DNA from 4 places in the Thioalkalivibrio sp. ALE12 genome. Region 3 is predicted to be linked to each of the others. Evidence: predicted binding sites of a transcription regulator. Region 3 holds the regulator's gene; each other region holds the start of a gene.
The links. The regulator FliA, encoded in region 3, starts transcription of late flagellar genes. The targets are predictions, from matches to a motif close to GCTAAAGTTNNNNNNNNNNCNGCCGATA.

Region 1 (5,302 bases), on a different contig from region 3:
GCAGCATGTCCAGCGTGGCCGCCGGCACCTCGCCGAGTACCCGCACGGCATACTCGCGTTCCAGCGCCATGCTCGGGTGCATCAGCCGGTTGGCCAGCTCACCGTCGGTGGTAAACAGCAGCAGGCCCGAAGTATTCAGGTCCAGCCGGCCTACCGCCACCCAGCGCTGCCCCTTCAGACGCGGCAGGCTGGCAAACACCGGTCGCCGGCCCTCGGGATCGGAGCGGCTGCAGATCTCGCCCACCGGCTTGTGATACACGATCCAGCGGTGCGGGTGCTCCGGGCGCCGCACGATACGCCCGCGCACGCGAATCACGTCGTGCTCGTCGACCTGATCCCCCAGCCGCGCGGTCCGGTTGTTCACCTGCACCTCGCCGCGCTCGATCCAGCCCTCGATCTCGCGCCGCGAACCCAGCCCGCGCGCCGCCAGGACCTTCTGTACCCGCTCCGACATTCCCGGAACTCCAGCAACTCATTAAGATGGGCGCCACGATACACCAACAGGACGTTGCCATGACCGATTCCACGCCGGAGACCACCCCCGTCCGGACGCCGCTGAACATCGCTGTGCTCACCGTCTCCGACAGCCGCGAACTGGCGGAGGACCGCTCCGGCGATGCCCTCGTGGAACGCCTCGAAGGCGCCGGCCACCGCCTGGCCGATCGCGGGATCGTGAAGGACGACATCTACGCCATCCGCGCGGAGCTCTCGCGCTGGATCGCCGACCCCGAGATCGATGCGGTGCTCACCACCGGCGGCACTGGCATCACCGGCCGTGACGGCACACCCGAGGCCGCCTCGGTGCTGCTGGACAAGACCATCGAGGGCTTCGGCGAGCTGTTCCGCATGCTCTCTTATGAAGAGATCGGCACATCCAGCCTGCAGTCCCGCGCCCTTTCAGGGGTCGCGAACGGCACCTACCTCTTCGTACTGCCCGGCTCCACCGGCGCCTGCCGCACCGCCTGGGACCGCATCATCCAGGCCCAGCTCGACGACCGCACCATGCCCTGCAACCTCACCATGCTGATGCCGCGCCTGACGGAGTCCTGAGGGAAATACGGATTTCACCACGAAGAGCACGAAGGCACGAACAAGGCCAAGCTCGAAAGCGGACCTGATTAGCAACGAGAGTCGGCCAGTCACGGAGATCCTCCGGAGGCGGCATAGCCAGCCGCAGGTCGCTGTAATCCGCGCCTTTCCTGGAATATCACCAGCGCCGCCCTTTACCCCTGCATCGTCATCCCGGCCGGAGCGTAGCGAAAAGCCGGGATCTCCCCCGTCGGGGCAACCCCTGCCGCCAGGATCCCGGATAGCGATTACCGGGAAATCCGTCCGTACCGAAACGCGATACACCGTTCCCACAAGAAAAATGCCCAAAATGCTCTAAAAAAGCCTTTGGGCGTGCCGCTACCCCCTGTATCGGGTGCGGCGCTCACACGGATCTGCTTGTCGCCCTCCGACTAGAACAACGAAATGGAAGGACAACGCGATGACATCCCTGAACCCCCTCTCCAGTGTCGGCTTCGGTACCCGCCTGACGCTGATGATCCTGTCTCTCATCGTGGGCGCGATCCTCATCGTTGCCACCCTCATCTTCTTGCAGTACCGCGCCTCCTACACCGACGCGACCATCGACCGGCTTCACGCAATGGGCGAATCCAACGCCCAGTCCTTCAACGAATGGCTCCTGGGGCGGCAGGATGAAATGCGCTACCTCGCAGGCCTCGATGCAGCTCGCGGCATGGACCTCGATGAACTCGAGCACCTGATCGAGCAGATCGCGTCGCTGCGCGGTGAATACGACACGATCTTTGTCGTGAATGCCGACGGCATGGGCGAGGTCGGAGTGGCCTTCGACGGACAGGCGCGCGTCCTCAGCCGCGAGGAGGCGAACGATTTCAATGTGCCCGACCGGGCATGGTTCCAGAGCGCGATCAGTGGGGAGGACACCTTCTCGCGGCCGGTGGTTTCCCGCGCGACGGGCAATCGGGTCAGCACCGTCGCAATTCCGATCGAAGGACCGGATGGCGAACCAATCGCCGTGATGCGCGGGGCGGTGCAACTCGACACGATCTTTGATCGGGTCAACGCGATCGATCTCGGCGAAGGATCCGAGATCTACCTCGTAGACCGCGACCGGCATCCCGTGACACCGGTTGAATCGGCCCCCGATACGGACCAGCCAATCGACACCCGGGCTGCACAGGCGATCGCCGCGGGTGACAGTGGGGTCGGACGCTACCAAAACGCAATCGGGACTGCGGTGATCGGTAGCTTTACCGACATCCCCCTGCTTGGCTGGGGCCTGCTGATGGAGCTCGACGAAGGGGTCGCACTGGCCGAGCTGCAACGCGCGCTTTGGTGGGTCGTCGGCCTCACCATCGCCATCCTGATCGCGGCCTCGCTGATCAGCCTCGGGGTAATCCGCAACGTCCTGCGCACACTAGGGGGCGATCCTGCCTACGCATCGGACGTCGTCCGCCAGGTGTCGGAGGGCGACATGACCGTCCCGATCCAGCTGCGCAAGGGCGATGACTCGTCGTTGCTCGCGGCCATCGCCACCATGCAGTCCCGCCTGCGCGAACTGATCGGCAGCGTTCGCGGCCATGCCGAGGAAGTCGCCTCGGCCGCTACCGAGCTTTCACACATCAACGAAGAGACCGACAAGGGTGTAAATCGCCAGAACGCCCAGCTCAGTGACGCGGCCGCAGCGATCAACGAGATGACCGCGACCGTCGAGGAGGTCGCCCGCAACAGCCAGAGCACGGCAGATGTCGTGCGAGAAACCACGGAACAGGCCCAGAGTGGCCGCAACGTGGTCAGCGCATCGGTCACCTCGATCAACAAGCTCTCGAACGAGATCCAGAGCACCGCCGAGGTCATCACGGCGCTCAAGGGTGACAGCGACAATATCGGCGACATCCTGCAGGTCATCAACAACGTCGCCGACCAGACCAACCTGCTGGCTCTGAACGCCGCAATCGAGGCAGCGCGCGCAGGGGAAGACGGTCGTGGGTTCGCGGTGGTCGCCGAGGAGGTTCGCAACCTCGCCGTCCGCACGCAGGAGTCAATCACCGAGATTCAGCAGATGATCGAGGCGGTGCAGAAGCGTGCGGATCAGGCCGTAACGGCGATGGCCGCCAGCCAGACCCAGGCCCAGGATGGCGTGGATCAGGTCAACCAGGCGGGCACGTCGCTCGAACAGATTGTCGCCGCGGTCGAAAAGATCGAGGACATGACGCGGCAAATCGCGAGCGCAGCCGAAGAGCAGTCGGCTACCTCCAACGAGATCAACCGCAATATCCACTCGGTCAGCGAAGTCTCGGAGCACAACGCCACCAATGTCGTACAAATGGGTCAGGCTAGCGAGACCCTGGCCGGGTTGTCCGAGCAACTGCGCGAGATCGTCAACCGCTTCAAGGTCTGACGCCGATCAGGACGCGTGGGGGACATGGGGCCAGACGGTCTACCCCGCGCGCCCCCCGCTTTCGGGTCCGAAACACACCGGCGAGGCCCGCTCGTCGTTCGTCGCCTCCTCGGCGAGTTCGGCGTCGAGGAGTTCCCGCAGGACCGCCGCATCGCTGTGCTCCTCGTTTCGGGTGGCCGTCAGCGGGGTCAGGCGGCTACGCCGGGCATACCCCAGCAATCAGGCCCATGCATCGTCGGGAGCGGCCGCCAGTTCCGCCCGATACCGGCGACAGAATTCGGGCCAGCACGCCACGTTGTGGCCAAACCAGCGGCGCAGATCCGCGGACGGGGCGAGCGACTTTTCCCAGGCATCCAGCGCGAGCGCCGATTTCTTCACCCCGCGGGGCCAGAGGCGGTCGACCAGCACACGGGCCCCACCCTCGGGATCGACCGGATCGTAGACGCGCCGGATCCGCACCCGCTCCATGCCGCGATTACCGGTCCACGTGGGTCTGCAGCCAGTATTCGAGCAGGGCTGCGTGCCAGAGCTTGGAGCCCTGGATGCGGGTGAAGTACTGGTCCGGGGCATCCAGCAGCCTGTCGATGTAGGCCGGCTGATAGAGGCCGCGCTCGCGCGAGGCGCGCGAGGTCAGGATGTCGCGCATGAACTCGAGGAAGTCCCCGCGCACGTATTTGAGTGCCGGCACCGGGAAGTAGCCCTTGGGCCGGTCCAGCACCGCGTCCGGCAGGCGCCCGCGGGCGATGCGGCGCAGCACGTCCTTGCCGCCGTCGCCCAGCTTCAGGTGCGGCGGCATCGCGGCGGCCGTCTCCACCAGTTCGTGATCCAGGAACGGGACCCGCGCCTCCAGGCCGAAGGCCATCGTCATGTTGTCCACGCGCTTGACCGGATCGTCCACGATCAGCGTGGTCACATCCAGCGCCAGCACCGCGTCGATGAAGGAATCCGCGCGGTCGGTCTCGAGTTCGGCAAACTGCTCGCGCAGCCAGTCGCCGGTCACGTCGTTCGCCGGCGGGTGGCGCAGCATCTCGGCCATCTCGGGGTGGTCGCGGTCGAAGTAGTGGCGGCGGAAACGTTCCACCCAGTCGCCGTGACGGTCCTCGGCCATCTGCGGGTACCAGAAGTAGCCGCCGAAGACCTCGTCCGCGCCCTGGCCGGACTGCACCACCTTCACATGCTGCGAGACCTGCTCGGACAGCAGGTAGAAGGCCACCGCGTCCTGGCCGAACATCGGCTCGGCCATCGCCCCGACCGCCTCCGGCAATCGGGCCAGCACCTGGTCGTTGGGGATCAGCGTGGCCTGATGGTCGGTGGCGTAGCGCTCGGCGACCGGATCGGAGTATTCGAACTCCGAGCCCTTCTCCTCCGGCTGATCCTCGAAACCGACCGTGAAGGTGCGCAGGTCCTGCGCCCCCTCCTCCATCGCCAGCGCGACCAGCAGGGAGGAGTCCAGCCCGCCGGAGAGCAGCACGCCGACCGGCACGTCGGCCACCTCCAGGCGCCTGCGCACGGCGCTGCGCAGACTGTGCTCGATACGCTCCTGCCATTCGGCGTCGGACACGGCCGCGTCCGGGCGGTGGGCATGCAGCGTCCAGTAGCGCTGCAGACGTTCCTGGCCGCGCGCATCGATGCTCAGGTAATGCCCCGGCTCCAGCTTGCGGATGCCACGCAGCACGGTGCGCGGCGCGGGCACCACCGCGTGCAGCGAGAACAGCATGTGCAGTGCCTCGGCATCCAGTTCGGTATCCACGTCGCCCGCCGCCAGCAGCGCCTGGGTGTTGGAGGCGAAGCGGATGCCGTCGCCCGTGCGCGCCAGGTACAGCGGCTTGATGCCCATGCGGTCGCGCGCCAGCAGCAGGCGCTGGGCGTGGCCGT
Region 2 (5,302 bases), on a different contig from region 3:
ATGGTGGCGCCGTCGAAGTCTTCGGTCGCCATCTTCGCGGCAGGACCGCACAGCAGCACACGGATTTCCTGACCCTGACGCATGCTTTGGTTGGCCAGAACCATGGACATGAACTGGGTGTGATCATCGGCCGAGGTGACACTGACGAACAGCTTGGAGGGCTCGTCCGCCTGTGCGGTCGCGCCTGCACCGGCAAGGGCGATAAGGGCGGAAGCGGCTAGTGTCTTGATGGCTCGCATGGAGTCTCCTGATCGTTTCGAAAGTGGAAGAGTAGAAAATAAGCAGATTCTAAAACGTATTGCAACAAGAATGCGTCTAGAATGCGATTACAGTGAGAGCGGTCATGAAAACGTCATCGAATGACGACGTGACCCGGGCGGCTGGAGAATGCGATCCTCGAGGAACGTGGGAGTTCCCCGTGCGCCGAACACAAATTCTGTTGTCGGCGAAGGCCTGGTCTCGTCGCGGGACCAGATAGTCCGGACGATGTCTGAACGCCTGCAGGGGCAGGCCCGCGGGCCCTGGAGCGGGCCTCGCGGGTGACCAGAATGCGAGGGTTACGCGATGCGGTAGGCGGAGGCCAGGTCGCGTACGCGCGAGGCGATATCCGCGACCTCCTGGCTGGCGGTCGCGGTCTGGCGCGAGCCATTGGCGGTGTCGCCGGTGATGTCGTTGATCGCGTAGATGTTGCGGTTGATCTCCTCGGCCACGGCGTTCTGCTCTTCCGCGGCGCTGGCGATCTGCGTGGTCATGTCGCTGATCCGGCCGACGGCCTGGACGATGGATTCCAGCGCCTGGCCGGCGCGCTCGGCATCGTTGCTGGTGGCCTCCGCCATCTCGCGTCCGCGACCCATCGCGGTGACCGCGTTGCGGGTACCGGCCTGCAGGGCCTCGATCATCGCCTGGATGTCGGCGGTGGAGTCCTGGGTGCGCGAGGCGAGGGTGCGGACCTCGTCGGCGACCACCGCAAAGCCACGACCCTGTTCGCCGGCCCGGGCGGCCTCGATCGCCGCGTTCAGGGCCAGCAGGTTGGTCTGCTCGGCGATCCCGCGGATCACGTCCAGCACCGAGCCGATCTGCTGGCCCTTCTCGTCCAGGTTGCGCACGGTTTCTTCGATGGTGGCGACCTCGCCGGACAGGCGGCCGATGTCGCTGACCACCGTACGCACGACCTCGCCCCCCGAGCGGGACTCCTGGTCGGCTTCCTGGCTGGAGGAGGCGGCATCGGAGGCGTTGCGCGCGACCTCCTGAACCGTCGCGGCCATCTCGTTCATCGCGGTCGAGACCTGCTCGGTCTGCGAACGCTGCTGGTCGATGTTGCCGTCGGTCTGCGCGCTGACCGCGGACAACTGCTCGGCGGCCGAGGCCATCTGGTCGGTCAGGGTACGCAGCTCGCGGATGGAATCCTGGAACTGGTCGAGCATGCTGTTCAGGGCGGTCGCGGTCGCACCGATCTCGTCGTTCGCGGTGACATTCACCCGGCGCGACAGGTCATGGTCGCCAGCAATCCCCTCCAGCGTCTGGCGCATGTGCGCGATCGGGAGCGCTACCGAGCGATAGGTCCACACCCCGGTAATCACGACCCCGATCAATACCACCAGCATCAGGGCGCCGCTGCGCACCAGCACCTGGGTGTAGAACTCCGATACCCGTTCGGCCTCCGCGCCGGCGACCTCGATCTGCAGGTCGACCAGCTCGGTGATCTGGTCGCTGATCGGGTCGATGCTGTCGTACAGCGGGCCGTTGAAGGCGTCGAGCTCGCCCTGCACATTGCCGGACATCCCGCCCAGCGCCGCCTCCAGGCGATCCAGGTCGGCGTTGGCCGCGCGGAACAGGGAGCGGGCGCCATCGGCGAGTTCCTGTTCCCGGGGCGTCAGCGTCGTGGCCAGGTAGGCCTCCCAGATCGTGGCGATCTCCGTGCGCGCCTCGCGCACGTCGGCCAGGGCCTCTTCCGCGGTCATGCGCCCGGCATCGGCCTTGTTCACGGCATCGATAACCAGCACCGCGTAGTTGTCCGCGATGGTCTTCAACTGCTGCAGGGGCACGACCCGGTCGTGGTAGATGTTCTGCACGCCTTCTTCGATATTGGCCGTGCCGCGGGCCGCCAGGGCGGCCAGCAGCAGGAGCGCGGCCACGGGTACCACGATGGTGATGACCAGCTTGGATCGAACGGAGAGCGAGCGGAGGTTCATGGGCGGGTCCTTGTATGGCCTGGAAGGGGTAAGCCCGAGGTACCGGGCCGGGGGAATGCCGATCCATGCAGGCGTCCGTGCCCCGGGTATTCCGGGGGCGGGCGTCGTGCGCGGACGGCTGCGGTGTTACCGGCAGGCGCCGCGCCTTGTTGGCGCGCATGGCAGCGGACGCCACCGGCGGCGGCATTGCCCTGATGACAGCTTAAACGGCCCCGCGCGCCAAACCTTGAGCCACATCAACCGCGCCGAGTGTCCCTCAAGGTGGCGGGACGCTGGTCGGATCGGTGCCCGTGGTCCTGGCCCGGGCGCCGTCTCATTCCGGGTCGCGGTCGCGCTCGCGGTCGCGGCTCGACGCCAGTGTCTCGCGGATCCGCCGTAGATCGCGCACGTACTCCAGCATGGCCATCATGGCGTCGGCGAACAGGTAGGCCCCGAACAGGATCATCCCGGCCGCAAAGAGCCCGGCCAGCGGCCACAGGAGGGCTGCAAGCACGGCCAGTGCCCAGCCGATTGCTTCCATCTGTTCCGCTTCCAGCCCGAATGCGGCTACGGCTGCGCCCGCGAAGGGTTCTGCGGCCGTCAGGGAGATCACCGACAGGGCCACCGCCAACAGGACCACGCCGGTTGCCAGCAATTCGCCCGCCAGCCGCATGCAGACGACAACGCAGGTGATGGCGGGATAGTCCCGGGTATCCAGTGCTCCCAGTGCCCGGGCGCGGCGCCACAACAACGCGACCCAGGCGAGCACGGCTATCCCGAACAGGATCTGCAGCAGGATCAGGGAGACGAGCGGCCACGGGAGCTCCGGTGTCTCCTGCGCCAGCATCCAGAAGGCCAGCGAGGCGAGCAGTCCGCCGAGGCCCGTCAGGGCGGCGATTCCGCGAAGCGCCCAGCCGGCCAGCCGTTGCAGGGGAAGCGTGCCTTCGGTTCCACCGGTAGTCTCGTCGGTCAAGGGGGCCTCCATGGGGGGGCGATTGCCCTTGCGATAGTGCCCGAAAATCGCTTCGAGCAGGCGAGAGACCGGTGATTCGGCCGGCGCGTACAACCACGGGGCCCAATGCATGCGGCATGGACTGGTGTGTGGAGGCGCTGCAGGGCCAGCGCGCGTGCGCGTCGGGCTTCGGGCCTTTTGCAATCATGCGGTGTTTCGCGAAATCTATCGGAACTAGGGGCGCCTGCTGAAGCGAACCCCGTGCGCCCTCACAACCCCGACGCAAAAGGAGCCTGCATGGTGAACGAGACGGACGATCCAAAGCTGGAGATCAGCGTCAACGCGGCCCGCGAGCTGGTGGATATTGGTCTGGCGGTGCTGCTGGATATCCGTCAGCCCTTCGAGCTGGAACTGGAGGGCGAGGTGGAAGGGGCGGTCCCGGTGCCCCTGTTCCGCCTGAAGCAGCTACTGGGTCGGGGCCTGTCGGAGGAAGAGCAGGAGCTGCTGGACGCGGACGAGCCGGATGATCGCGACTTCCAGCACTTCATCTCCCTGATTAACCGGCATCACGTCACCCAGGACCAGATCCTGCTGTGCCTGTGCAACAGCGGCCGGCGCAGCCTGCGCGCCGCCGAACTGCTGCGGGACCTGGGGTATACCCGCTGCCTTTCGGTTCGCGAAGGCTTTCGCGAGTGGCCCCGCGACGCCGCTACCGAATAAGGCGCGTACTCGCCTCCCTGCCTCGTTGCTGGCAATGCGCCGGCTCTCGGCGCATTGCGCAAAGGCTTGTCGTTCTGCCCGCCCGTTGGAACGAGCCCGGGGCGTCAAGCCCGGATGGCAGGGATCGGCTGGCCTCAGTGACCGTGTGTCTCGTGCGCGTCCACCGGTTCTTCGAACGCGATGAACAGGATGCAGTCCTCGTCCGAGATGCAGTGGGTGGTATGCGCCAGTCGCGCAGGGCCATAGGCGTAGGTCCCGGGCCGAAGCACTACCGGTTCCTGATCGTCATAGTCCACCTGCATCTCGCCCTGGACCAGCACCATGCGCTCGGCGCTGGTGTGCCAGTGATGGGGCGCGGTGCTGTTGCCGGGCAGCAGGAAGAACACATCGGCGTTGGGCTCGGCCGGGTCGCCCTGGAGGACGGCCAGGCGGCAGTCGTCGGGCATGAAGGCCGGGCAGGGGTTCCATTCGAGATCGGGGGCGTCCGGCGCCCAGATAAAGGCCTGGCCGTCGTCGGCCGCCAGGCTCGCCAAGGGGGCGGCCAGGGCGAGCGCGGCGGCCCATGCAGCCAGGCGGCGAAGCGTTCCCGTGGGCCGGATCGAGTGGTCGTACATGAGGCACCTCCTGGGGTCCATGGCTTGGCCGGCCGCGGGCCGGGCGTAGCCTTTTCTCCGTCATGGGCCCCGCCACAGGGATGCGTGCGCGCGGCCTTTATCCAGGATTCTGGCTTGGCCCGGTCGGGGTGGCTTCCACAATCTTGCGGCGGGGGAGCGGATGTTGCGGTTACCACGTCGCACCTTCGCTACTGCGGCAGTGGTTCCGTACGCGCGCACCGAGGGGGCCGTACCGAAGGGGTCAGACCATGCCTTTTGCCCGTCCCGTGTTGCGGGCACAAGAGCCAAGGTCTGCCCCCCCGGTTGCCCGTGGGAGCCTGCTTGCAGGCGAAGCTCCTGCCCGTGCTGGATGTAGCAGGGGCCAGAGCCTCAATGGGTTGGCATGAAGCGAAAGGCAAGGTCGGACCCGTTGATTCTGCGGATCGCGCCAGCCTCGAATAACGGTGGGGAGCGAAGATGGGTCTCACGTTCGCGCCTTCGCTATAGCGCTGGACCGTCCCTGGTCCAGCCTTGGCCTTCGCAGCAGACGGCGGCGCGTACTGCTGGCGCCGCCGTCACCCTGTAAACCGGGTCGCTTGCAAGGGGCGCGTTCACCCAGGCGCTGACGTCAGGCCGCCGACCGCCCGGCATGAGAGACCCGTTCGATCCTGACGGGGACCGGTCGGCAGACCGTGTTGCAGACCGGCGAGTGGTCCTGCGCAAACCCGAGCAGGTCGTCCAGTTCTTGCTCGCTGCAGTCCGCGTCGATCTGCATCTGGATGGCGATGTCCTGGTAGCCCGCAGGGACCTCGTCATTAAGCGCCAGAAGACCTTCCAGATTGATCGTTCCTTTCAGCTCGGTCGAA
Region 3 (5,302 bases):
TGGGCACCTGATCCTGGTGGATACGGCGGGACAGGCCCCGCGGGCAGTGGAGGACGAATCCCTGTTCGCGCACCTGCCGCCGGACATCCGGGCCGAGAGCTGGCTGGTGGTGTCGGCGACGACCCAGGGGAGCGCGTTGCGGCGGGTGCTGGAGGCATTTCGCAAGGCGGAGCCCTCGGCGCTGGTGCTGACCAAGCTGGACGAGGCCGAGGAGCTGGGCGAGGTCCTGTCCGTACTGCTGGATCAGCACCTGGGGCTGGGGTTCGTCAGCGATGGCCAGCGTATTGCCGAGGACTTTCACCGGGTCGATACCGGGTATCTGACCCGACTGGCCCTGGAGGATGCCGCCGATGAACCCGGGGCAGCGGCCAATGCCCGCGAGACCTGGGCGGCCGAGCGCCTGGCGGAGATGGAACCGCCGCGACGCGCGCGCGCCCAGGCACGTCCGGCACGGGCGGCGGAGCCCGCCACGCTGGAACTGATTCAACCGGTCGGGAAGGGGCGCTATGCCACGCACTAACAAGCCGTTGAAGGTCATCGCGGTTGCCTCGGGCAAGGGCGGGGTGGGCAAGACCAACGTATCGGTGAACCTGTCGGTGGGCCTGGCCCGGCTCGGGCGCGAGGTCATGCTGTTCGACGCCGATCTGGGCCTGGCCAACGTGGACCTGCTGCTGGGGATGCGTCCCGAGCGCACGCTGCACGACCTGGTGACCGGTGATGTGGACAGCCTGGAGGATGTGCTCGTCCAGGGGCCGGACGGGGTAAAGGTGGTGCCTTCGGCTTCGGGGATCGCGGCGATGGCCAACCTGACGCCGGCCGAGCATGCCGGTCTGATCCATGCCTTCAGCGCCTATCGCAAACCCCTGGATGTGCTGATCGTGGACACCGCGGCCGGCCTGCAGGAATCCGTGACGTCGTTCTGCCGCGCGGTCCAGGAGACCCTGGTGGTGGTCTGCGACGAGCCCGCCTCGATTACCGACGCTTATGCCCTGATCAAGGTCCTGCACCGCGATCATGGCCTGCGTCGCTTCCGCATGGTGACGAACATGGTCGACGGCCGCGAAGGCGCCGAGCGACTGATGCAGAAACTCAATACCGTCTGCGGCAACTACCTGCCGGAGGTGGTGCTCGACCTGGCCGGCTATATTCCGATGGATGATCACCTGCGCAAGGCGGTGCAGAAACGCGCGCCAGTGGTACAGCAGTACCCCGGGAGCCCGGCGGGGAAGGCCTTTGCCGAACTGGCACGGACCGTAGACCGCTGGCCGGTGGGCGGCGGTGACCACGGTGGCGTCGGGTTTTTCGTGGAACGGATGCTGCAGAGCGCATGATGACGACGCGTAATCGACTTTCCGGCTATCAGGCGGCCTCCGCGGCCAGCGGCGGGCACGAGGAGCTGATTGCCGATCACGTCGAGCTGGTCCACCGCATCGCCCATCACCTGATGGCGCGGCTCCCCGCCTCGGTGCAGGTGGATGACCTGATTCAGGCGGGCATGATCGGGCTGCTCGAGGCGGCGCGCCAGTTCGAGGGCGGCCAGGGCGCGACCTTTGCCACCTACGCCGGGATCCGCATCCGTGGCGCGATGATCGACGAGCTGCGCCGCAGTGACTGGACACCGCGTTCGGTGCACCGCAACAGTCGGCGTATTGCCGCGGCGATCCAGACCGTCGAGGCGCGCGAGGGGCGGGCGGCGCGTGGCAGCGAGGTCGCCGCCGAGCTGGACGTGCCGATCGACCAGTACTACGAGATGCTGCAGGATCACGCCGGAGCCCACCTGTTCGCCCTGGACGACCTCGGCGGGGGTGACGACGGGGCCGATCGCGTGATCGAAGGGCAGGAGGTGTCGCCGGCCCGCACCCTCGAGGCCGGTGAGTTCCGTCAGGAACTGGCCGAAGCCCTCGGCGATCTCCCCGAACGCGAGCGGCTGGTGCTGTCGCTCTACTACATCGAAGAGCTCAACCTGCGCGAGATCGGCGCCGTGCTGGGCGTGACCGAGTCGCGCGTCAGCCAGATCCGAAGTCAGGCCACCATTCGACTGCGCGCCCGCCTGGGTTCGTGGCTCGAAGACGGTACGGCTTTGCAGTTATTCTAAAACCCACCCTACGAATCCCGGAGTGACGTGTGGACAAGGGAATGAAGATTCTCATCGTGGACGACTTTTCCACGATGCGGCGCATTATCAAGAACCTGTTGCGTGATCTTGGCTTCAACAATACCCAGGAAGCCGACGACGGCAGCACCGCGCTGCCTATGCTGCAGAACGGGGATTTCGACTTTCTGATCACCGACTGGAACATGCCCAACATGCCGGGGATCGACTTGCTGAAGGCCGTGCGCGCCGACCCGAACCTCAAGTCCATGCCGGTGCTGATGGTGACGGCGGAGGCCAAGCGCGACCAGATCGTCGAGGCGGCCGAGGCGGGCGTGAACGGCTACGTGGTCAAGCCGTTCACCGCCGAGACGCTGAAGGAAAAGATCGACAAGATCTTCGAACGCATTGAAGCACAGGGATAATCATGGGCCTGTGACCGATATGCCCGACGCCCGTGGCACCGACCGCCGCGGGCGTCGTCCGAAACCTTCCGCGCCGTACCCGCAAGAGGCTTCTCATGACTGAACAGGAACACCCACCACGCGACGATCAGCTGGAGCTTGCGCGGCAGTTGGTCAAGACGCTGGAGGCGGGCGACGACACGGGCGCCCGGGCGCTGGTGCAGGATCTGGCGCGCCCCTATGACCGCGAACTCTTCGACGAGCTGGGCAAGCTGACCCGTGATCTTCACGAGGCCCTGCAAAGCTTCCGCGGCGATTCGCGTCTGGTCGAACTGACCCAGGCGGAGATCCCGGACGCAAAGGAACGCCTGAATTACGTGGTCACGATGACCGAACAGGCGGCCCACGACACCATGAATGCCATCGAGTCGAGCCTGCCGATCGCGGAGTCGTTCAGTCAGCAGGCGGCCAACCTGACGGCGAAGTGGACGCGCTTTCGCAACCGCCAGCTCTCGGTGGAGGAGTTCCGGGACTTTGCCCGCGAGCTCGACACGTTCTTCGCGCAGGCGGGGGAAGACACCGAGGAGCTGCGCCGGCTGCTCTCCGAGGTGCTGATGGCACAGAGCTATCAGGATATTACCGGCCAGGTGATTCGCCGCGTGATCCAGCTGGTGACCGACCTGGAAGAGAACCTGGTGTCCCTGATCCGGCTCTCCAGTGGGCGCATGGAGCAGGTCGAGGCGGCCGAGGCGTCGCTTGAACAACGCGAGGAGGATCGCGAGGCGGACCGCAAGGGTCACGGTCCCAGCGTGCCCAAGACTCAAGATTCCGCCGCGGATGTCGTTCAAGGACAGGACGAGGTGGACGATCTGCTATCGAGCCTGGGCTTCTAGGCAGTTCCCCTCATGCGAATGGCGCCACGCGACCGGAGAGACTGAATGGCCATCGACCCCAATGACGAAATCCTTCAGGACTTCCTGATCGAGGCCGGGGAACTGCTGGAGGGGCTCAACGAGCAACTCATCGACCTGGAACAGAATCCGGATGACCGGGATCTGCTGAATGCGGTCTTTCGTAGCTTCCATACCATCAAGGGCGGGGCCGGCTTCCTGAGCCTGGATCCCCTGGTGACCGTGTGCCATCACGCGGAGGACGTCTTCAACCTGCTGCGTAACGGTGAGCGGCGGGCGGACAGTCACCTGATGGACACCATGCTGCGGGTGCTGGATACCCTGAACGTGATGTTCGGGGACCTGCGCTCCGGCGTGGATCCCACGCCCGCCGAGGCCGACCTGGTGGAAAACCTCCGGCGCATGGCGAACAACGAGGACGTGGCGGCGGAGCCCGCCGCGCCGCCGCCCCCGGAACCCGAGCCGGAGCCAGAGCCCGAACCGCAAGCGGATACGGATGCGGAACCGGCGGCGGATGGCGAAGCGATGGTCGGTGCCGGTGACGAGATCACCGACGACGAATTCGAGGCCCTGCTCGACAGCCTGCACGGCGATCAGCCGCCGAAGCCCGTGGAGACGGGCTCCACCGCGGGCGATGCGGCCGGAGAAGAACCGGCTGCGGAGGATGCGAGTGGCTCCGGCGACCTGATCACCGACGACGAATTCGAGAACCTGCTGGACGAGTTGCAGGCCAAGGGCGCCGGGCCGGCCGCTACCGGGGCGGTCCCCAGCCCCGCAGACGACGAACCTGCGGAAGCCCCGTCGGCGAAGCCCGAACCCGCCGAACCGGAGAAGGCCGCCGCGCCCGCCGATACCGCTGCAGGAGGCCAGGGCGGTGGCGGCGCGCGTGCCGGCGGCGGGGGTGCCGAGGGGGGCGGTCGGGCGGCCCCGCAGGGCGAGACTTCCGTGCGCGTCGACACCGAGCGCCTGGACGAGATCATGAACCTGGTGGGCGAGCTGGTACTGGTGCGCAACCGGCTGAGCATGCTGCGCTCGCAGCATGTCGATGACGAGCTGGGCAAGGCGATCAGCTCCCTGGCCCTGGTGACCTCGGATCTGCAGACCTCGGTGATGAAGACCCGCATGCAGCCGGTGAAGAAGGTCTTCAACCGCTTCCCGCGCGTGATCCGCGATCTCTCCCGCAATCTGGGCAAGGAGATCGAGCTGGAGATCTTCGGCGAGGACACCGACCTCGACAAGAACCTGGTCGAGGCCCTGTCGGATCCGCTGGTGCACCTGGTCCGGAATGCCGTGGACCACGGCATCGAGACCCCCGAGGTACGCGAGGCGGCGGGCAAGCCGCGCAAGGGGACCGTAGTGCTGGGGGCCGCTCAGGAAGGCGATCACATCGCGCTGCTGATCAAGGACGACGGCGGCGGCATGGACCCGCAGGCCCTGCGGCGCAAGGCCGTGGAGAAAGGCCTGATGGAACCGGCCATGGCCGAGCGCATGACCGATCGCGAGGCCTTCAACGTGATCTTCATGGCCGGCTTCTCGACCAAGACCGAGATCTCCGACGTCTCCGGCCGCGGGGTCGGGATGGACGTGGTCAAGACCAAGATCTCGCAGCTCAACGGCACCATCGAGATCGACTCCGAGGTGGGCGTGGGCACCACGCTGCGGGTCAAGCTGCCCCTGACGCTGGCGATCCTGCCCGCGCTGATGGTGATCCTGGATGGCCGGCGCTTCGCCATCCCGCTGGCGTCGGTATCCGAGATCCTGGATCTGGACCTGACGAAGACGCACTACGTGGATGACCAGGAGGTCATCATCGTGCGCAAGCAGGCTCTGCCGATTCATTACCTCAAGCGCTGGCTGAAGCCGGGCCACGAGCCCGAGCCGCGCAAGGACGCCCA
Region 4 (5,302 bases), on a different contig from region 3:
GGGGCCCGCCAGAAGCTCTCCGGTGACGAAGCGAAGGGCGATCGCCAGCAGGCCCAGCAGATCATCCAGGACACCATCTCCGAGCTCGAGTCCGTACTGCGCACGCTCCGCGCCTGACCTTCCTTGTGCCCGCGTTAAGAAAGTCTTTTTGAACCACAGAGGGCACGAAGTTCACGAAGAAGGTCTTTCGGGTCTGGTCGCGGGTTAAAGGGCCGCATCCATTGCGGCGCATCCCGTCTCCGAATCCGCGAGCCATCGATGCCTTCCGTTTTCACGCGTTTCTCTGTGTCCTCCGTGCACTCTGTGGTGAACTAAACACTCGTGTGCCGTGATGGGCGCTCGGTTCGCTTTGGCGGTGTTGGGTGCTTTCGTGACGGCGGGGAATCGGATATAGTTCGCGGCTTCGGGGCGTGGCGCAGTCTGGTAGCGCATCTGCATGGGGTGCAGAGGGTCGCAGGTTCAAATCCTGCCGTCCCGACCAAACAGGAAGCATGAAAAAGGCCGCTTGTAGCGGCCTTTTTTGTGTCTGACGTCCGAGTTTGTCCGGGCGGGTCTATTCCATCGAGCGGCGACGCGCCTCGCGCTGGTAATGCAGCAAGGCGAGGTTGGTCTGGCGCTCCAGCCACTGTGTCATCCCGACAATCTCGAAGCCGGCGTATTCGTAGCCCTCCCGCGTACTGCGCCGCCGGTTGGCCAGGCGCAGGTCGCCCGAGAGCCGCTCACTGACGTCGGGGAGCAGCAGATTGGTGAACGCGAGGGTGGTGCCGGTCTCCAGCGTGTCGAGCGTGGCCGTGGCCAGCTCGATGCACATGCCCTGGCCCGAGAGATCGACGAGCTCGCCGATGACCGGGTCCTTCCAGCCGGGCGCGCGCAGTTCGATCTGCGGGCGCTGGGCCATGGGGATGTGAACGCGGAAGGTTTCGCGGCGCTGGAGATGCTCCAGTGTTTCGGGGTAGGGGCAGGCGTACAGGGCGCCGCCTTCTTCATGTTCGATCCGGGCCACGGTGGTGGAGAAGCGTACGGCCACGCCGCGCAGCGCGGCGAATACCCGCAGGGGCATACCGGAGGTGACATGCTGGTGCGCGCGCGGCGGATTCAGTTCGTCGAGAAAGAGTTCCTTCGCGGCGGGGTCCAGCCGGACCAGGGCCGAAGTGTACAGCGGGCCGTCGGCGTCGAGCCGGACGCTGACCAGGGTGAGCTTGTGGTCCAGGTCCTTGAGAATGCCGGCGATCCGGTCCGGCTTGTCGACCGTGTAGTCGGTTTCGTCCATGCGTCCGTGACGTTAGCTGGGTGTGAGGACGCAAGGTACTGGTCGAGCATCCGAAATGCCAGCATCGGTGCGAATAAGCTGCATCAGGCTTGTGTGATACGGCGTCCGCCACGGGTGTTGGGGCGGGTGCGCCCGTAGGGGTCGTAGGTCGCCGCCGGGCCGGCCTCTTCGCCGCGCAGGATCTGCATGGAGAGCTCCACGCGCTGGCGATCGCGATCGATCAGGCGTGCGTTGCCCTGGTTGAGGGTGTTGCAGCGCTCGATGGACTGGCGCAGGGCCTGCCAGTGATCGTTGAGGACGGCACCGTCGTCCATGCGCGAGAGCAGGCGGGCCATGCCCTCGGGTGTGAATGACTCGCTCGCGGCCTCGGCGATAGCGCGCTGCTGGCGGGTCTCGGTCTCGAGGTCCTGCAGCAGCCCCTGCTTGGTCGCCACGACCTCCTGCAGGGTCTCCGGGGTGCGCGCCTCGACCGCGCGGGTCTCCTGGATCAGGGCCTCTTCCAGTTGGTGGGCCAGCCGGATCGAGGTTTCCAGGGAGCGCAGCAGGCGATGGCGCGTGTCGGTGTTCATCGGTGAGGTCCGTGATTAGCGCAGCAGGCGCTCGAGGTCGATCATGCGGTCGGCCAGCTGTTCGTTGTCCACCGGGTAGTTGCCGCTGGCGATCGCCTCGCGCAGCTCGGCCACACGCGCCGCGTCGAACGGGGCGTTCTCGCCGGCGCTGGCGGCCGAACTCATCGCCTGGGCGGCGCCGGTCAGGGTAAGCGAATCGTTACCGGTGGTCGCGGCGCTATCCGACTCTTGCGCCCGGTTGGGCGCGCCGCTGGAGTCCTCGCGGCCCTTGACCGTGGAGCTCTGGCCGTCGGGGCGCAGACTGTTCGTGTTGAGGCCCTTGATATCCATTGTGCCGTCCTGTCGTTGTAACTGTGCTGCAAGTGTTTACGGCCGCGTGTGCTGAAACTGTAGCCCTGTGGCGGTGGTTTTTGTAACACCGATCACAGAGTCGGCATCAAAGTGTCACCCGGACGTGCCCGGAGGGCTGGATTTCGCCCTCGACCACGCGCCCGGACGAGGTGTTCTTGACCCGGATGCGGTCCCCGAGGCTGCCGTTTTCCAGGGCCTCGCCCTGCATGCGGATGGCGATCGAGCCGTTTTCGGCAAGGATCGTGACCCGCTGGCCGCGGCTGACGATCTCGCGCTGGGTGACGTGCTGTGTGCCGATGATCTGGCCCGGACGAATGCTGCGCCGGGTCTGCTGACCGATGAGGGCCGACTTGTCTTCATGATAACTGCCCGCGTGGCGTGACGTCTCGATGCGCTGGAAGCGCAGATCGCCGCTGGTCAGCGTGTGCTGGCGAGGGAGGTTGCGACTGGCCACCAGCACCTGAGCGTAACGTTCCACCGTGGCCGGGACATACAGCTGCCAGGTGACCGGGCCCGCACACTGAAGGTGGATCGCGGTATTGCCGTCGCGGCGGCCGCCGGGCGGGAAACGGGCGTTGAGTCCGTCATGGCAGTAGGCCAGCCGGAGCCGGTTGTCGAGCTGGCCGATCTCGATATTGATGTCGTCGCTATGTTCGGCGTCCAGCTCCTGCAACAGAAACTGTTCCGCGGCCGCGCGGATCTCCGCAACGGGGTGGATCTCGGCGTGGGCCGGCACGGAGAGCGCGAACCACGCCACGAGAGCCATGAGCCCCATGGGGATGCAGCGTGATGTACAGGTTGTATGTGGATGCATATGCCGGTCCTCGCCGCCCGAGGGAATACCCCGGGTCTGCCGCGTCCGTTCGCGGACCCGAAGCTATGCAGGTTTGATGCCAGTTGTCCGGGCGGTGCCCGACTCAAGGCCCGGCGTTCAATGCCGTTATCCCTGGGAAGCGGCGCCAGAAGGCGCATACAGGCGATTGCAAATGACAGCCCGGGGGTGCGCGGTGCACACTGAGCTCCCGGGAGCGGCTCGCGGCAGATGGGCGCGGGACAAGGAGAGCAGCACCATGAGTCAATTCATTGACGATGTGAACCAGCGAACGCAGCTGGTGGGTCAGAACCGGATGGAACTGCTGCTGTTCCACCTGGGTGGATCACAGACCTTCGGAATCAACGTGTTCAAGGTGCGCGAGGTGATCCCGTCGCCGCCGCTGCGCCAGATCCCGGGGTCGATGAGTGTGGTGCGCGGTGTGGCTACGCTGCGGGGCGGCACGGTGCCGATTATCGATCTGGCGCGCGCCATGGGCCTGCGCAGCGCGGCCGGTGCCAGCGACAGCGGCGACCAGAAGGTGGTGGTCACCGAGTTCAACCGTTCGGTTCAGGGGTTCTGGGTGTCGGCCGTGGACCGGATCGTGAATGTGAACTGGCAGGACGTGAAGTCCCCTCCGCGTGGTACGGGGCGCGAGTCCTTCCTGGTCGCGGTCACCGAGATCGACAACAAGCTGGTCGAGATCATCGACGTGGAACGGGTGCTTTCGATCGTCAATCCTCTGCCGACCGAGGTCTCCGAGTCCATCCGAGCGGACGCCACGCCAGCGGGGGGGCGCAAGGTCGTGATCGTTGACGACTCGGTCGTGGCGCGCAAGCAGATCGAGGGGGCGATTCGCGGTCTCGGGTTCGAATACGAGGTTTTCAAGGATGGTCAGGAGGCGCTCGACTTCCTGGAGCAGAAGGCCGGGGAGGGCCCGGTTCGCGACCAGATCGAGCTGGTGATCTCGGACATCGAGATGCCACGCATGGACGGCTATACGCTGACGGCGCGGATCCGGGACAATCCCGCCCTGAAAGATCTGAAGGTGCTGCTGCATTCCTCGTTGAGCGGCGAGTTCAATACCGACATGGTCAAGCGCGCCGGGGCCGATGCGTTTCTCTCGAAATTCAACCCCGACGAACTGGCCAACGCGGTGCTCGACCAGACCGGGCGCGAGGATCAACAGGTCGAATGACCGCCGGGGGGAACGGGGTTGCCGCCCGGCAAGGCCGGGGCGGCGTCACATGGCCGACAAGGGCCCAGTGTCGTGTCCCGCCTGCGACACCGTATACTGAAACCCGCTACCGGGGATTCCCCCTGCGTTTCGTGGCGCGGGCGCCGCTGTCAAGGACTCGTCATCAGGATGCTAATCACCATGGACTGTGCTCGGGGATGAACCGGTGATCGATTCCCGCGATTACGAGGAGTTTTCCCGCTTCCTGCAGGACTGCTGCGGCCTGGTGCTGGGTGACAGCCGTCAGTATCTGGTGTCGAGCCGACTGTCCCGGCTGCTCGACGAGTTCGACTTCAAGAGCGTGCCGGAGCTCCTGCACGCGATGCGGCAAGCCCCGAATCCGCGGCTGCGCACCCGTGTGATCGACGCGATGACGACCAACGAAACCTCGTGGTTTCGCGATGGCTTTCCGTTCGAGATCCTCCGGCATGTGTTGTTGCCGGAGCTGGCTGCGAAGGGAAGCAGCATCAAGGTCTGGTCTTCCGGCTGTTCCAGTGGCCAGGAGGCCTACAGCATCTCCATGGTCGTCTCCGAGTGGGAGGAATCCCGCCCCCCGCGCAAGGTGCCGGTATCCATCCTGGGGACGGACCTGTCGGAGAAGATCCTGGATGACGCCCGGCGGGCGGTCTACGACGGCCTGAGTATTGTGCGCGGGTTGAGCGAGAGCCGCCGCGCGCGCTTCTTCGAGACCGTGACGGACGGCCACAAGGTCGTTCCCGAGGTCCAGCGGCGCTGTCGTTTTCAGAAGCTCAACCTGATCGACAGCTACGCGGCACTGGGCAAGTTCGACCTGGTGTTCTGCCGCAACGTGCTGATCTATTTCTCCGGCGAGACCAAGCGACAGGTTCTTGACGGTATTGCCCGGCAGATGAATCCGGGCGGCTATCTGTTTCTTGGCGCTTCGGAGACGGCCGGCCCGTACACCAAGGCCTTCGAGACGGTTCGCACCGACTACGGCTCGGTCCTCCGGCTCAAATCCTGACGCCCCTCCGTCGCAGGGCCGCCAGGTCCGAAACGCCCGCGCAATGCGGCCGCGACTCGAATTGCCCCCTTCCCACGTTTCC

Region 1: the regulator FliA is predicted to act here: its motif matches at 1,383-1,410, upstream of F614_RS0106475 (methyl-accepting chemotaxis protein).
Region 2: the regulator FliA is predicted to act here: its motif matches at 2,397-2,424, upstream of F614_RS0103975 (methyl-accepting chemotaxis protein).
Region 4: the regulator FliA is predicted to act here: its motif matches at 3,106-3,133, upstream of F614_RS0110925 (chemotaxis protein CheV).

What each region holds. Positions count from the first base shown of each region.
Region 1 covers NZ_KB905907.1:92,095-97,396, forward strand. Annotated here, with positions in the region: gene rluB (23S rRNA pseudouridine(2605) synthase RluB) at 1-454, opposite strand, end outside; gene moaB (molybdenum cofactor biosynthesis protein B) at 514-1,050, shown strand; gene F614_RS0106475 (methyl-accepting chemotaxis protein) at 1,490-3,427, shown strand; partial or broken gene F614_RS14965 (DUF488 domain-containing protein) at 3,467-3,895, opposite strand; gene F614_RS0106490 (N-acetylglutaminylglutamine amidotransferase) at 3,903-5,302, opposite strand, start outside.
Region 2 covers NZ_KB905906.1:141,499-146,800, forward strand. Annotated here, with positions in the region: gene F614_RS0103970 (DsrE family protein) at 1-239, opposite strand, end outside; gene F614_RS0103975 (methyl-accepting chemotaxis protein) at 558-2,192, opposite strand; gene F614_RS0103980 (hypothetical protein) at 2,506-3,144, opposite strand; gene F614_RS0103985 (rhodanese-like domain-containing protein) at 3,421-3,843, shown strand; gene F614_RS0103990 (cupin domain-containing protein) at 3,978-4,457, opposite strand; gene F614_RS0103995 (OsmC family protein) at 5,065-5,302, opposite strand, start outside.
Region 3 covers NZ_KB905905.1:120,550-125,851, forward strand. Annotated here, with positions in the region: partial or broken gene flhF (flagellar biosynthesis protein FlhF) at 1-338, shown strand, start outside; gene F614_RS0100580 (MinD/ParA family protein) at 507-1,331, shown strand; gene F614_RS0100585 (RNA polymerase sigma factor FliA) at 1,328-2,095, shown strand; gene cheY (chemotaxis response regulator CheY) at 2,137-2,517, shown strand; gene F614_RS0100595 (protein phosphatase CheZ) at 2,613-3,389, shown strand; gene F614_RS0100600 (chemotaxis protein CheA) at 3,435-5,302, shown strand, end outside.
Region 4 covers NZ_KB905911.1:66,791-72,092, forward strand. Annotated here, with positions in the region: gene F614_RS0110895 (MerR family transcriptional regulator) at 1-117, shown strand, start outside; tRNA gene F614_RS0110900 (tRNA-Pro) at 405-481, shown strand; gene F614_RS0110905 (flagellar brake protein) at 554-1,270, opposite strand; gene F614_RS0110910 (flagella synthesis protein FlgN) at 1,354-1,839, opposite strand; gene flgM (flagellar biosynthesis anti-sigma factor FlgM) at 1,855-2,169, opposite strand; gene flgA (flagellar basal body P-ring formation chaperone FlgA) at 2,276-2,965, opposite strand; gene F614_RS0110925 (chemotaxis protein CheV) at 3,261-4,199, shown strand; gene F614_RS0110930 (protein-glutamate O-methyltransferase CheR) at 4,405-5,220, shown strand.